2 regions of the Shouchella rhizosphaerae genome follow, and region 1 is predicted to be linked to the other one. Evidence: predicted binding sites of a transcription regulator. Region 1 holds the regulator's gene; the other holds the start of a gene.

Region 1 (7,729 bases):
CCGAACCCACGCAAGTTGAAAATTGCGGGGATGAGGTGTGGGTAGGGGTGAAATGCCAATCGAACTCGGAAATAGCTGGTTCTCCCCGAAATAGCTTTAGGGCTAGCCTCGAGTGATGAGTCTTGGAGGTAGAGCACTGATTGGACGAGGGGTCCCCACAGGATTACCGAATTCAGTCAAACTCCGAATGCCAATGACTTTAACTCGGGAGTCAGACTGCGAGTGCTAAGATCCGTAGTCAAGAGGGAAACAGCCCAGACCATCAGCTAAGGTCCCCAAGTATACGTTAAGTGGAAAAGGATGTGGAGTTGCCCAGACAACCAGGATGTTGGCTTAGAAGCAGCCATCATTGAAAGAGTGCGTAATAGCTCACTGGTCGAGTGACTCTGCGCCGAAAATGTACCGGGGCTAAACGTATCACCGAAGCTATGGCAATCCCGTAAGGGATTGGGTAGGGGAGCGTTCCAAGGACAGCGAAGCTAGATCGTGAGGACTAGTGGAGTGCTTGGAAGTGAGAATGCCGGTATGAGTAGCGAAAAGATAGGTGAGAATCCTATCCGTCGAAAGCCCAAGGTTTCCTGAGGAAGGCTCGTCCGCTCAGGGTTAGTCGGGACCTAAGCCGAGGCCGAAAGGCGTAGGCGATGGACAACAGGTTGATATTCCTGTACCACCTCGTATTCGTTTGAACGATGGGGGGACGCAGAAAGGTAGGGTGAGCGCGCCGCTGGCTGTGCGCGTCGAAGCATGCGAGGCTGGAACATAGGCAAATCCGTGTTCCGTAAGGCTGAGCTGTGACCGTGAAGGACCTTCGGGTCCGAAATCCCTGATCCTCCGCTGCCGAGAAAAGCCTCTAGTGAGAATACAGGTGCCCGTACCGCAAACCGACACAGGTAGGCGAGAAGAGAATTCTAAGACGCTCGGGAGAACTCTCGTTAAGGAACTCGGCAAAATGACCCCGTAACTTCGGGAGAAGGGGTGCTCTAGTAGGGTTAATCGCCCGAGAGAGCCGCAGTGAAAGGATCCAAGCGACTGTTTAGCAAAAACACAGGTCTCTGCGAAGCCGTAAGGCGAAGTATAGGGGCTGACACCTGCCCGGTGCTGGAAGGTTAAGAGGAAGGGTCATCCCTTACGGGAGAAGCTCTGAATTGAAGCCCCAGTAAACGGCGGCCGTAACTATAACGGTCCTAAGGTAGCGAAATTCCTTGTCGGGTAAGTTCCGACCCGCACGAATGGTGCAACGACTTGGATACTGTCTCAACGAGAGACCCGGTGAAATTATAGTACCTGTGAAGATGCAGGTTACCCGCGACAGGACGGAAAGACCCCATGGAGCTTTACTGTAGCTTGATAGTGAGTGTTGGTATCATCTGTACAGGATAGGTAGGAGCCTTGGAAACCGGAGCGCTAGCTTCGGTGGAGGCGTCGGTGGGATACTACCCTGATGGTGCTGGCATTCTAACCTCGACCCGTGATCCGGGCCAGGGACATTGTCAGGTGGGCAGTTTGACTGGGGCGGTCGCCTCCTAAACAGTAACGGAGGCGCCCAAAGGTTCCCTCAGAATGGTTGGAAATCATTCGTAGAGTGCAAAGGCAGAAGGGAGCTTGACTGCGAGACCTACAAGTCGAGCAGGGACGAAAGTCGGGCTTAGTGATCCGGCGGTGCCGTATGGAAGGGCCGTCGCTCAACGGATAAAAGCTACCCTGGGGATAACAGGCTTATCTCCCCCAAGAGTCCACATCGACGGGGAGGTTTGGCACCTCGATGTCGGCTCGTCGCATCCTGGGGCTGAAGTAGGTCCCAAGGGTTGGGCTGTTCGCCCATTAAAGCGGCACGCGAGCTGGGTTCAGAACGTCGTGAGACAGTTCGGTCCCTATCCGTCGCGGGCGTAGGAAATTTGAGAGGAGCTGTCCTTAGTACGAGAGGACCGGGATGGACATACCGCTGGTGTACCAGTTGTTCCGCCAGGAGCATCGCTGGGTAGCTACGTATGGACGGGATAAGTGCTGAAAGCATCTAAGCATGAAGCCCCCCTCAAGATGAGATTTCCCATGGCGTAAGCCAGTAAGACCCCTTAGAGATGATGAGGTTGATAGGTCAGAAGTGGAAGCGTGGCGACACGTGGAGCGGACTGATACTAATCGGTCGAGGGCTTATCCTATATACATTCTTGACAATTGAGTCTATTTCGGATTTAGTTTTGAAAGAATCACCGATTCTTTCCATACCCTTCAGTGCAGACGAAGAGATTCGCTGCTTATCTGAGAACTACGAAGAGAAGCGAGGAGTTCGAGGACAGGAGTGCTCGAAGAAGGGAGCGTACCCAAACGTACGTGACCGACTGAGAGACACGAACTGGACGAAGAAATCCGAAGCTTATCTGAAGTAGAGTCCGGTGACAATGGCAAAGAGGGCACACCCGTTCCCATGCCGAACACGGCCGTTAAGCTCTTTTGCGCCGATGGTAGTTGGAGGCTTCCTCCTGTGAGAGTAGGACGTTGCCGGGCTAAGCAAAGACACCTGAATAGGTGTCTTTTTTTGTTTGTGCAGGAAGCAAAAGAGTGCTGCTTCGAAGAAGCAGAGTTAAATGCTTATTAGGAGTATATGGAGATAAGCTCATATAAAAAACTACGTGAATAGGCTTCACTGGAAAAGCCTCATGCCCTCCTGCGAGACGTAGGGATCATTTTCGTAAGACTACATGAAAAACATCATCGAAGAAGCTCCGTGCCCAACATCCCCGTAGGAAAAGATCCCGGAGCCAGGACGTTGCCGGGCAAATACTAAAGACACCTGAATAGGTGTCTTTTTTTGTTATATGCAGGAAGCAAAAGAGGACTGCTTCGAAGAAGCAGAGTTAAATGCTTATTAGGAGTATATGGAGATAAGCTCATTTAAAAGGAGCAATGCAAAAATTCCCTTAGGACAAGGGCCAAAAGATGCACCATTAAAAACGGAAGAAAATATCCTATAAATAGACGGAACCACGTCTAGAACCCCAATCCTTGGCGATAATAAAAAAGAGTTACTGGTTGAAGTTTTTTATAAAACTAGCTATAATTAAACCAACAAAAGTCAAATATAGTCAAAGTCAATGGCGGAAAGGGGTTGGTGGAATGCGCAATATTAGTGATTTGATTGAACAATACTTAAAGACAACATTAATGCGAAGCGGAAATGAACTATTGGAAATTAAACGTAGTGAGTTGGCTAAGCAGTTTCAATGTGTCCCGTCTCAAATCAATTACGTCATCAGCACCCGCTTTACTTTGGAAAAAGGCTATATTGTCGAAAGCAAAAGAGGCGGCGGAGGCTACATTCGTATAACGAAAGTTGAATCCCATGAAGACATTGCTTTATTTGAGCACATGTGTCAGCTTATCGGAAATAAAATAGACCAGCAAACGGCGCAAAACATTGTATTTCGTTTGTATGAAGAGGAAGCCATTACAAGACGGGAAGCTAATTTGATGATGAGCGCATTAGATCGTGCCCATTATAAATCGACAGTTGCCCATAGGGATGAAATTAGAGCAAATGTGCTGAAGGCAATGATTGAGACGCTTAAATACAAAGAAAACGAAACGTAGAAGGAGGGGTGAAAAATGGTCTGCCAAGAATGTAAAGAACGGCAAGCAACTCTTCATTTTACTAAAATTATAAATGGCCAAAAGCATGAAATGCACTTATGTGATCAGTGTGCACGTGAAAAAGGCGAATCAATTCCAGGGACCGATAGCTTTTCCATACACCATCTATTCTCGGGCTTGTTTAACATGGGAGCCGAACAAACGAGGGAAACAGCCGAACAAAAGCAAAGGTGCCCGAATTGCGGGATGAGTTACGAAAAATTTCTTCATATTGGTCGTTTTGGCTGCGCCCATTGCTACAAAGCGTTTGGCCCTCAATTAAGTTCGGTGTTTAAAAGAGTGCATGCTGGCAATGACACTCACAAAGGAAAAATTCCAAAAAGGATTGGCAAGTCCCTTAAAATTGAAAAACGGCTATTAGAGCTTAAGGCGCTATTGGATAGTCATATTCAAAAAGAAGAATTTGAAAAAGCCGCCGAATTGCGTGATGAAATTAAAAAATTGAAAGAGCAAATGGAAGGAGGCGAATAGGAGCTGTGAGCTTGGATCGTTTTCTGAAAAATGCCATTAGCCCTTGGATGAAAAAAGATGGTTCGGATGCGGATATTGTGCTTAGTAGCCGAATAAGGTTAGCAAGAAATATGAGTGCTTTTACATTTCCGATGCTCTCTTCTAAAGAAGAAGCATACGCCGTTGCAAAACATGTAAAAGATGCCTTAGGGGGAACGCAAGGAGAGGCCTTGGGTAAAGCTGAAATGTTGGCTATGGAAGATATGCGGACAAACGATAAACGGATGCTTGTCGAAAAGCATTTGATTAGTCCTCATTTGGCTGAGCAATCAAAGTATGGCATGGTGCTTTTAAGCGGAGATGAATCACTTAGCATTATGATTAATGAAGAGGACCATATTCGCATCCAAAGTTTGAGCGCTGGATTTGAGCTTGAAAATTGTTTACAGGCCGCTAATGCGGTAGACGATTGGGTTGAATCGCATTTAACTTATGCCTATGACAGCCAGTATGGTTATTTGACTAGCTGCCCAACGAATGTGGGAACGGGCATGCGTGCTTCCGTAATGATTCATTTACCTGCATTAGCGATGACCCGGCAGCTGCAACGAATTTTGCCGGCAATTAACCAATTGGGCTTAGTTGTAAGAGGAATTTACGGGGAAGGCAGCGAAGCTTTAGGTAACCTATTTCAAATTTCTAATCAAATAACGCTTGGAAAAACGGAACAGGATATTGTTGATGATTTACAAGGCGTAGTGAAGCAATTGATACGGCAAGAGCGTGTTGCGCGAGATTCGCTTTTACAGCACTCAAAGTTAGAACTTAAAGACCGTGTTTTTAGGTCTTACGGAATTTTAGCGAACAGCTATATTATTGATTCCAAAGAAGCGACAAGAAGGTTGTCTGATGTGCGCTTAGGAATCGATCTAGGTTTTATTGAAAACACGGCAGGGAAAATTCTAGATGAACTAATGATTTTGACACAACCAGGCTTCCTGCAACAATACGCGAAAACCGTTCTCACTCCCGAGCAACGCGATGAGAGACGGGCAGCTTTAATTCGCGAACGCTTAAAACTAGAACATGAAACAGCTGATTGAATAATTCGGAGGTGGATGGAATGATTTTTGGACGGTTTACTGAACGAGCCCAGAAAGTATTAGCGCTATCGCAAGAAGAGGCAATTCGTTTAAGCCACCATAATATTGGCACTGAACATATATTGCTCGGACTAATCCGTGAGGGTGAAGGAATTGCAGCGAAAGCTTTGCAACAGCTTGGACTTGGTTCCGAAAAATTGCAAAAAGAAGTAGAAACCCTAGTAGGAAAAGGGCAAGAAGGGCAAAAAAGCATTCATAGCACGCCTCATTATACGCCAAGAGCAAAGAAAGTAATTGAGCTGTCTATGGATGAAGCAAGAAAGCTTGGCCATTCATACGTTGGAACCGAACATATATTGCTTGGCCTCATCCGCGAAGGAGAAGGCGTAGCAGCACGAGTCCTTAATAATTTAGGGGTCAGCTTAAATAAAGCGAGACAACAAGTATTGCAGTTGCTTGGAAGCAATGAAGGAGGAAGCTCGTCACAATCAAACGGTGCGGCAACTAATGCCAATACGCCGACATTGGATAGCCTTGCCCGTGATTTAACAGCGATTGCTAGGGAGGAAACGCTTGATCCGGTTATTGGACGTAGCCGTGAAATAGAGCGAGTTATTCAAGTGCTTAGCCGCCGTACCAAAAACAACCCAGTATTAATTGGAGAGCCCGGTGTCGGAAAAACGGCAATTGCCGAAGGGCTGGCCCAAAGCATTGTTGCCAATGAAGTCCCAGAAACATTGCGCAATAAGCGAGTGATGACACTCGACATGGGCACTGTTGTCGCTGGAACAAAATACCGCGGCGAATTCGAAGATCGGCTGAAAAAAGTGATGGACGAAATTCGCCAAGCAGGCAACGTGATTCTGTTTATTGACGAATTGCATACATTAATTGGCGCAGGAGGCGCTGAAGGAGCCATTGATGCTTCTAATATTTTGAAACCGTCTTTGGCTAGAGGGGAACTTCAATGTATTGGCGCGACGACACTAGATGAGTACCGCAAGTATATTGAAAAAGACGCGGCATTGGAACGCCGGTTCCAACCCATTCAAGTTGACGAGCCAACGATTGATGAATCGATCCAAATCCTTTATGGTTTGCGTGATCGCTATGAAGCCCATCACCGAGTGACCATTACGGACGAGGCGGTGGAAGAAGCAGTAAAGTTGTCCGACCGTTATATTTCGGACCGGTTTTTGCCAGATAAAGCGATTGACTTAATTGATGAAGCAGCTTCAAAAGTCCGCCTCCGTTCTTACACGGCTCCGCCAAATTTAAAAGAGCTAGAGGCGAAGCTTGAAGAAACAAGAAAAGAAAAAGACGCTTCTGTCCAAAGCCAAGAATTTGAAAAGGCCGCTTCCTTACGTGATACCGAACAACGGTTGCGTGAAGAGCTGGAAGAAATGAAAAATGAGTGGAAGAAAAAGCAAGGTCAAGAAAACACAGAAGTATTGGTTGAGGATATCGCCCAAGTTGTTTCTAGCTGGACAGGAATTCCGGTTTCCAAACTAGCGGAAGAGGAAACGGAACGTTTGTTGAAAATGGAAGAGATTCTCCATGAGCGTGTCGTTGGCCAAGAAGAAGCTGTTAAATCCATTTCGAAAGCGATTCGCCGTGCTCGCGCTGGATTAAAAGATCCAAAGCGGCCAATAGGATCATTTATTTTCCTTGGTCCAACGGGTGTTGGTAAAACCGAGCTTGCCCGGGCTGTAGCAGAAACGTTATTTGGTGATGAAGATGCTGTCATACGGATTGACATGTCTGAGTATATGGAAAAACACGCAACAAGCCGGCTAGTTGGTTCGCCTCCAGGTTATGTTGGCCATGAAGAGGGTGGGCAATTAACGGAAAAAATCCGTAGAAAGCCTTACTCTGTTATATTGCTTGATGAAATCGAAAAAGCGCACCCCGATGTATTCAATTTGCTTTTGCAAGTATTGGAAGATGGGCGTTTAACGGATTCAAAAGGACGGACTGTTGATTTCCGTAATACAGCTGTCATCATGACATCCAATGTGGGAGCCTCCCAGCTCAAACGCAATAAGTATCTCGGCTTTACAATTGAATCGGAAGGGCAGGAGTACAAAGACATGAAAGACCGTGTCATGTCTGAACTGAAAAACAGCTTCCGCCCTGAATTTTTAAACCGTATAGACGAAATCATTGTGTTCCACTCTCTTGAGAAAAAGCATGTGCGCAAAATTATTACAAAGATGGCCGACCAACTGAAAGGGCGACTTTCAGAGCAAGGCATAGATTTTGAGCTGACAGAAGAAGCAAAAGATAAAATCACTGATATCGGTTTTGATCCAGAATACGGGGCCCGCCCATTACGCCGGGCTTTGCAAAAAGAAGTAGAAGACCGTTTGTCAGAGGAACTGTTAAAAGGCACAATTGTCAAAGGCCAAAAAGCGGTTATCTATGTGAAAGATGGCAAGCTAATGGTAGAAGGAAAAGAAAAATCAAGCATTTCCTGATGTGAAGAACCGGAGGCACACCCTCCGGTTCTTTTAAAAAAGAACGTTGGC
Region 2 (7,729 bases), 1.3 Mb from region 1:
TATCTGGCTCGTTAAAAGAGATGATTCGGACTTTATTGATTACCATGGCAAGGAATACTTTAACTTTTTGATTTCTTTTTTCATTTACGGATTAGTTGCGAGTGTGACCATGATTATCCTAATTGGCTTTTTACTTGCGCCACTTGTCGGCCTGCTTGCTATTATTTTTACCATTTTGGCCGCAATTAAAGCATACCAAGGAGAGGAATACCGAATTCCCCTTACAATTAAATTTTTACGTTAAGCGAAGGCATCCCATAATGAGGGATGCCTTAAGGTTGTCGACAAAGTCGATAACTGAGATCAGACTGATAGAAAACGCTTGTCAGACGAGGAGTGCAGGCGAGGGAAGATGCGAATAGAACGTGGGTTCATGAGCATATGACTGAGGCAAACGACGACGTATGCGAGCGTTTGCCTACAGTCTGGAGGCATCCCATAATGAGGGATGCCTTTTTTATTAGTTCTGTCCGACAGCATGGATAACATGGGCTGTACAGCGAATGCCGTTTAAAAAGTGGCGAATAGCGAGATTTTCATTTGGCGAGTGGTTGCGTTGGTCAAAGTTTGCATAAGGGACGAGAAGAGATGGTGCGTGAAGGAGCTTTGTCCATACATAGTCTGGCAGCGAGCCGCCAAGGCTTGGTTGGATAAGGGGCTCCTCATTAAAACAAGCAGAAATGCCTTTTAGCGCTTTTTGGACGATCGCTGTCTCAACTGGCGTACGGGAAGGCTCCATTGCCCCTAAAAACGTCACCTTGGCATCAGGCCGGCGTGCTTTTACGTGTGCAGTCACCTTTTCAAAAATGTCTTTAGGGTCCTGGTCCACAACGAGGCGTGCGTCGATTTTTACACTGGCTTTGCTAGGAATAATTGTCTTAATGCCATCTTCTAAATAGCCGCTTTTTAGTCCGCATATATTAAAAGTGGGTTCTAGCGCTAGTTTTCGGTAATAGCTTTTTCCATCTATATCCAAATGGGGATAGCCGATTTTTTGGGCGACTGAGTCTTTTTCAAAAGGGAGTGTGGCCAACAGCTGTTCTTCTTCAGCGCTGGCAGGGCGAATATTGTCGTAAAAGCCTTCGATTAAGACGCGCCCGTCTGTGCTGCGCATCGTCTGAAGCAGCTCCATAAGGTCCCAAGCTGGATTTGGGACAATGTTGCCTGTATTGCCAGAATGGTTGTCGAACTCGGCGTTTTGAAGTTCAATCTCAAAAGATAGAATGCCGCGGACGCCAAGAAGGACAAGGGGAGAGCCGCTATCATGAGATGGCCCATCAGCTGTGTAAACGAGGTCGGCTTGAAGCAATTCTTTGTTGCTTTGAACAAAGTCTGGCAAATGGACGCTGCCCATTTCTTCTTCCCCTTCAATAACGATTTTAATGTTGACGGGTAAAGCGCCACATGCTTCTTGATACGTTTTTATGCCGAGAAGTTGGGCAACGATTTGTCCTTTGTTGTCGCCTGCGCCCCGTGCAAAGATACGCCCGTCGCGGACTGTTGGTTCAAATGGAGGCGTCTCCCACTCACTTAATGGGTCAGGAGGCTGTACATCGTAATGGCCATAAATTAACAAAGTTGGCGCGTGTTTGTCTGTAAGAAGTTCACCGTATAGAATAGGATGGCCTTCTGTTTCAAACAGTTCAGTACGGGCACCAACTTCCTCCATGAGCGCTCGCATTAACGCTGCGCATTCGCGCATTCCTTTGTTTTGAGTGCTAATGCTTTCTTGGCGCAATAGTTTAAACAACGTAGCCAATGAATCGTCTGTTTGCTTGGCGACAATGTCGTCAATTGCTGAAATGCTCAGAATAAATTCCTCCTAATCTTAGGCGAAAGCAAAAAGGCTAGCGCCATCTTGTTTTTTAAATCGTACCATGGCCTAATGAAAAAGGGAATTGAATGAGGGCAGGCTGCAACTGGCGGCAACAAAAAAGCTTCCGCGTTTTGCGGAAGCCTTTGTCTGTTATTTCGTTGGTGTTTCAATCACTTTGTCGATTAAGCCGTATTCTTTTGCTTGTTCGGCTGTCATAAAGTTATCACGGTCTGTGTCTCTTGCAATTCGTTCATACGGTTGACCAGAACGTTCTGCCATAATTTGATTGAGTTTTTCGCGCATTTGAATGATGCGGCGGGCATGGATTTCCATGTCTGCAGCTTGGCCTTGCATACCGCCAAGTGGTTGGTGGATCATCACTTCACTATTTGGCAATGCCATCCGTTTGCCTTTCGCACCAGCAGTGAGCAAAAAGGCGCCCATGGAAGCAGCCATGCCGATGCAAATCGTTGAAACATCTGGTTTGATGAATTGCATCGTGTCATAGATTGCCATTCCAGCAGTAATCGAGCCGCCAGGAGAGTTAATGTATAAGGAAATATCTTTTTCAGGGTCTTCTGCTTGCAAAAACAACATTTGTGCAACGATCGAGTTGGCGACATTGTCGTCCACCCCGCTCCCTAGCATAATAATGCGGTCTTTCAATAAACGGGAGTAAATGTCATATGCACGCTCGCCACGGTTTGTTTGTTCAATTACGGTAGGTATTAAATTCATCGCTCTTCCTCCTCATGTCCTATTGACTAAAATCCTTGAAATTGTTGCTCTGTAATCATCATACTGCAAAGGTCAATAAAGGTCAAATGAGTTGCTTCTTTTTACAAAAGTATGTACGGCAACAACAAAAAAGCAGTTTCATTCATGTACTATTCCTTGTGATGATCAAAAAGCCCTTCTTTCATGATAGACTAAATTATAAAGATGTAAACCTCTATGTTTTACGCCGTTCACAACGTTGTTTTTTATTTTTTAAAAGGGCCAAAAGAGCTAGGCAACTGCTGAAATCTATAAGAAAGCGTTTACATTAACAAGCCATTTGGTTTATGCTATGACATGTAGAGGAAAAAGAGCATTTAAGTTCGCCTGAGCGGAATGTAAAATCAAGGCAAGGAAGTTCGAGGAGGGGTTGAATAGATGGAGATTGGCTTACTGCAACGTCAGACAACGAGTTTAGTGATGACCCAAGAGTTAAGGCAAGCGCTCCACTTGCTACAATATTCGTCCGTGGATGTCATTGCCTATTTGCGGGAACAAGCGCTAGAAAATCCTCTACTCGAATTACATGAACAATCTACTCTTTCCCGTGAACGGGAACTGGTTGGCACAAGGCCAATCAGGCAACAGATGTCAAGTGACGACAAACAGGCAGCGTTGCAAAATGTTGCGCAAAGAGGGCGAACGCTTGCTGATGAGTTGTACGAACAGTTGATTGAATCGCCGACGCTGAGCGAAAACGATAAATGCGAGCTTACTTATTTGATTGGTAATTTACGGGAAGATGGTTATCTAGGAGAAGCGCTGCCTCAGCTTTGTGCAGACCGGAACATCACTGAATCGGAAGGGGAAAGGTTGCTCGCCATATTGCAGAGTTTTGAGCCTGCAGGCGTAGGGGCCCGTTCCCTTGGGGAATGCTTGGCCTTGCAACTTAAACGTATGCCCGATTGCCATCCTCTTGCGATTGACATCGTTTTAAACCATCTCGAAGCGCTAGCTGCCCGGAAATGGAAGCAACTTGCGAAACAATACGGCGTCGTTGTTCAAGATATACAGCATCTATACGACCAATTAAAGGAGCTTGATCCAAAGCCTGGACTACGTTATTCGAAGGAAACGGCCATTTACGTCCAGCCTGATGTGCTGATGGCAAAGGACGAATCTGGAAAACTGCTTGTCTTCATGAATGATGACATACTACCCGCGATTCGCGTACACGAGGAATATGACCATTTACTGAAACAACAAGTCGAGACAAGCGCCTATGCGAAGCAAAAAAGGCAGCATGTCGAGTGGTTAAAACGCAGCCTTGAACAACGCCAGCAAACGGTGCGTCGCGTGGCGGAAGTGTTGGCGAGCGTGCAAGCAGACTACTTGCTTCAGCCTAGTGGGGTGCTCAAGCCACTGACGTTAAACGATGTGGCCCAAGTTCTCGGCATCCATGAATCAACGGTAAGCCGGGCAACATCTAATAAATATGCACAAACACCTCGTGGCTTAGTCGAATTAAAAACATTGTTCTCTGGCCATGTTTCTAAGTCAGATGCCCAATTGACCAATCACCACGTTAAAGTGTGGCTTAAAGAAATGATTAGCGTAGAGGATAAAAGCAAACCTTTGTCAGACCAAAAATTAGCGGAGCAGTTGAGAATTGATAAAGGAGTAGCTTTGTCGCGGCGGGTAGTAGCAAAATACCGCGATGAACTAGGGATTTTGCCATCTTCGAAACGGAAACGCTACAACGAAAGGACCGGATAATGAACGTCGATTTTTATACGAAAAAAGGGTGTCCCTTGTGCGACAAAGGGTACGCATTGCTGAAAGAATTAGCCGATAGTTACTCGCTTGTGATTCAATGCCATGACATCTATCAGGATGATGTGCTTTTAGAGAAGTACCAACTTAAAATCCCTGTTGTTTGTATAGACGACCAAGAAATTGGCTACGGGTTATTAGAGAAAGAGTCGCTCCAAAAACAGATCGAACGCATTCGTTCAATAAAGCAATAAGCATGTGCAAATTTGAAAGGCAACGTTTATCTGACAACACATCGAAAAACACAAAGACTGCCTGTTCCCATTCAAAGGGAATAGGCAGTTTCATGTCAAGGATCGAAAGGGTGCAGATGTAGTAAAAAAGAGAACCGATTGGCTCTCTAGTAACATTAAACGTTTAGCTTTGCCTTATGAATGAAAGTAATATCCCCTTTATCACGGTCGTCAATGGAAGTAATGTCGCCTTTATCATGGCTGTCAATGAAAGTAATGTCCCCTTTATCGCGGCTATTTATTTCACTGTCAGCCTGTGTGTTTGTAAAAACAACAAATGAAGCTGCTGCGATGAAAGAGACGACAAGTGAAACGACCAACTTTTTCTTAAACAACGGAATCAACTCCTAAAGTATGTTGGTATAAGCGTGCACCATGGGCCACTTTCATATATTTCAATGCCAGTCTCGTATTTCCTTCCTTTTCTGCAAAGTGAGCAGCTTCTTCAGCAAGTTCACTCACCTCAAAGTCCATTCCTTCTTTTTGGAGCTGTGCGATGGCTTGGTCAACCAAATCATAGTTTTTATCGATGTGAAGGCCTTCCGTAAATAAGCAGCGTGCGTTGTATTCTTTGCTTTTGTAGTAGGCGGCACCTGCTTTTGCAATTTGGAAGTGTGGGAGAGCCTCTTCGATTTTTCCTTGATTAAAGAGCACGTTGCTCAAATTGTATCTAGATTTGGCACCGAAAATGGTGTTTTTGTGCTCAGGGATGTCAAGCGCTCGTTTAAAATACGTTTCCGCCTCGTCAAACTTTTTTTGGCCTTGCTTGTTTAAACCTAGCGTCCGCAACACTTGTCCATATACAATTGGAATGCCTTTAGCACGCTCTAGCGCCTGTTTTAAGATGGCTTCGCCTTTTTCAGGGTTGTTCAACTCTTGATGAATACAAGCAGTGATGATTTGGCAGTTTATCGCTGGCTCATGATATTGAAGCCGATCGAATAGGACGTTTGCTTGTTCCATGTAGGACGAAGCAATCAAATAGTGGTTGAGACGATAATAAACAAGGCCAATATATTGATAAAACTCCGCTTCCTCCGCCTCGTCGTTTACGTATTCTAGTAGTCGTTCGGCTTTGCGAAACAGCTTTACAGCGGACCGGTACCGTTCTTGCGTAAACTCGTATTGGCCGCTAACAAAGTAATAGAGATACTTGAGAAGGTGATCGATTTCGGTCTTTTCAGAAATCGGTTCTATTTCCTCAGGGCATTCGTTTTTATCGTAACGGCTGACTAAAATCTGGTGTTTAAATTCGACTAGTGAGTAGAAGGCCATAAACTTGTCGCTTGGGTCCATCGCTGGTAGAAGCTGTTTGACCTCTTCTTTTAAAATAATCGCCTGTTCATATGACTTAGAAAGAAGGCAACTATACCATTCTGCAATCTTTGCCCCAACCGATTCAGAACGTATCGTCCTCCCCATAAAACCAACCTCCTAATGAATCCCATTAATATTCATATAATAGCAAAGAAAATAGGACTTGCCTACTATTATAAGAATTTTCCCCAAAGTTATAAAACGTTATCTCTGAAAACAAAATAGGAACATGTCCTTTTGCCAATCATCTGGATTTTGATAATAGGCTTGCCATTATCAAACGGAGGATGTTTTAGTTGTCTGTTTTCGACTTCCTTGGTACAATACAAGTGTAGTAAATGTTTTTGCTCTAACCGGGACATAATATGTCTGCGAGGGACGTTATATGTCCCGATAAACGGAGGAGGTGTTACATGCGGACGCTTATTAATCTGCAAAGACAGATTGTTCCCGAATTAATGGAAACAATGGCGAAGCGTTATCGCTTGCTGCAATATATCCGTTTAATGCAGCCAATCGGGCGCAGAAGCCTAGCAACCAATTTGCAAACCTCCGAACGTATCGTCCGTGGGGAAGTGACGCTTCTTAAAGATCAGGGGCTCATTGAACTGACGACGGCAGGCATGCGCCTAACTGAAGCAGGCGAAGCGTTGTTTTTAGAGCTTGCTGATATGATGGCAGAGCTGCTTGGGCATCGCCGGCTGGAAGAAAAGCTGAAAGAAAAACTTGGCGTCAGCCAGGCGATTGTTGTGGCTGGTGATAGCGACGAAGAAGAATGGGTGAAGCAGGAGTTAGGTAGAGCTTGCGTCGATGAATTGAAACGTGTGGCTAAGAAAGGCGACGTCTTCGCCGTAATGGGCGGTACAACGCTTGCAGCTGTAGCAAATATGGTCACGCCAGATGAGACGTTAGCGACAACGACGTTTGTGCCCGCTAGAGGCGGGTTGGGCGAAAAAGTTGAAATCCAGGCTAATACCATTAGTGCTGAGTTTGCCAGGCGCTCAGGAGCTTCTTACCGGTTGCTGCACGTTCCTGATCAATTAAGCGAAGAAGCATACCATTCACTTGTATTGGAACGATCAGTTAGGGAAATCCTAGATGTGATTACGTCTTCTGCGGTTGTCATGCATGGCATCGGCGATGCGAGGCGAATGGCAGCTAGGCGCGATTCTGGTCAGCCGTTTATCGAGACATTGAAACGGGAAGAAGCGGTAGCAGAAGCGTTCGGCTATTACTTCAATGCAAATGGAGAGATTATCCACAAGCAGCGAACAATTGGCTTGCAATTAGGCGAGCTGGAAGGCAAGTACGTGATTTCAATCGCTGGCGGGCATACGAAAGCAAATGCGATTCTCGCTTATATGAAGAATCGGCCAAGTGATGTACTTGTAACAGACGAAGGAGCAGCTAGACGGCTGTTATCTGAGTAAGATCCTGTAAAAAAGGCAACTGCCTTTTTAATAAAAAGAAATTAACGCTAGGAGGAAATCATCATGGCAACAAAAATTGGTATTAACGGATTTGGCCGCATCGGCCGTAATGTATTCCGCGCTTCCCTTAAAAACCCGAATGTAGAGGTAGTAGCAATCAATGATTTGACAGATGCCAATATGCTGGCACACTTGTTAAAATATGATTCTGTACACGGTGTTCTTGACGCTAAAGTTGAGGCAAAAGACAACTCACTCGTTGTCGACGGAAGAGAAATTTCTGTATCTGCTGAGCGCAACCCTGCTGAGATTGGCTGGGACAAGTACGGCGTTGAAGTTGTAGTGGAATCAACTGGTTTCTTTACAAAGCGTGCAGACGCTGC

Evidence for each region. The regulator CtsR, encoded in region 1, represses protease genes until heat stress. The targets are predictions, from matches to a motif close to ATGGTCAATAAAGGTCAAACA.
Region 2: clpP (ATP-dependent Clp endopeptidase proteolytic subunit ClpP) is a predicted target of CtsR. The motif match lies at 2,623-2,643, and genes of this name have one in related genera.

Annotation. Positions count from the first base shown of each region.
Region 1 is NZ_CP144921.1:1,981,905-1,989,633, forward strand. Features, by position in the region: rRNA gene V5G21_RS09900 (23S ribosomal RNA) at 1-2,159, shown strand, start outside; rRNA gene rrf (5S ribosomal RNA) at 2,390-2,505, shown strand; gene V5G21_RS09910 (CtsR family transcriptional regulator) at 3,115-3,588, shown strand; gene V5G21_RS09915 (UvrB/UvrC motif-containing protein) at 3,604-4,119, shown strand; gene V5G21_RS09920 (protein arginine kinase) at 4,125-5,201, shown strand; gene clpC (ATP-dependent protease ATP-binding subunit ClpC) at 5,222-7,678, shown strand.
Region 2 is NZ_CP144921.1:679,361-687,089, reverse strand. Features, by position in the region: gene V5G21_RS03695 (DUF4870 domain-containing protein) at 1-244, shown strand, start outside; gene V5G21_RS03690 (M20/M25/M40 family metallo-hydrolase) at 461-1,759, opposite strand; gene clpP (ATP-dependent Clp endopeptidase proteolytic subunit ClpP) at 1,967-2,554, opposite strand; gene rpoN (RNA polymerase factor sigma-54) at 2,972-4,309, shown strand; gene V5G21_RS03675 (glutaredoxin family protein) at 4,309-4,560, shown strand; gene V5G21_RS03670 (hypothetical protein) at 4,716-4,934, opposite strand; gene V5G21_RS03665 (Rap family tetratricopeptide repeat protein) at 4,927-6,021, opposite strand; gene V5G21_RS03660 (sugar-binding transcriptional regulator) at 6,330-7,346, shown strand; gene gap (type I glyceraldehyde-3-phosphate dehydrogenase) at 7,410-7,729, shown strand, end outside.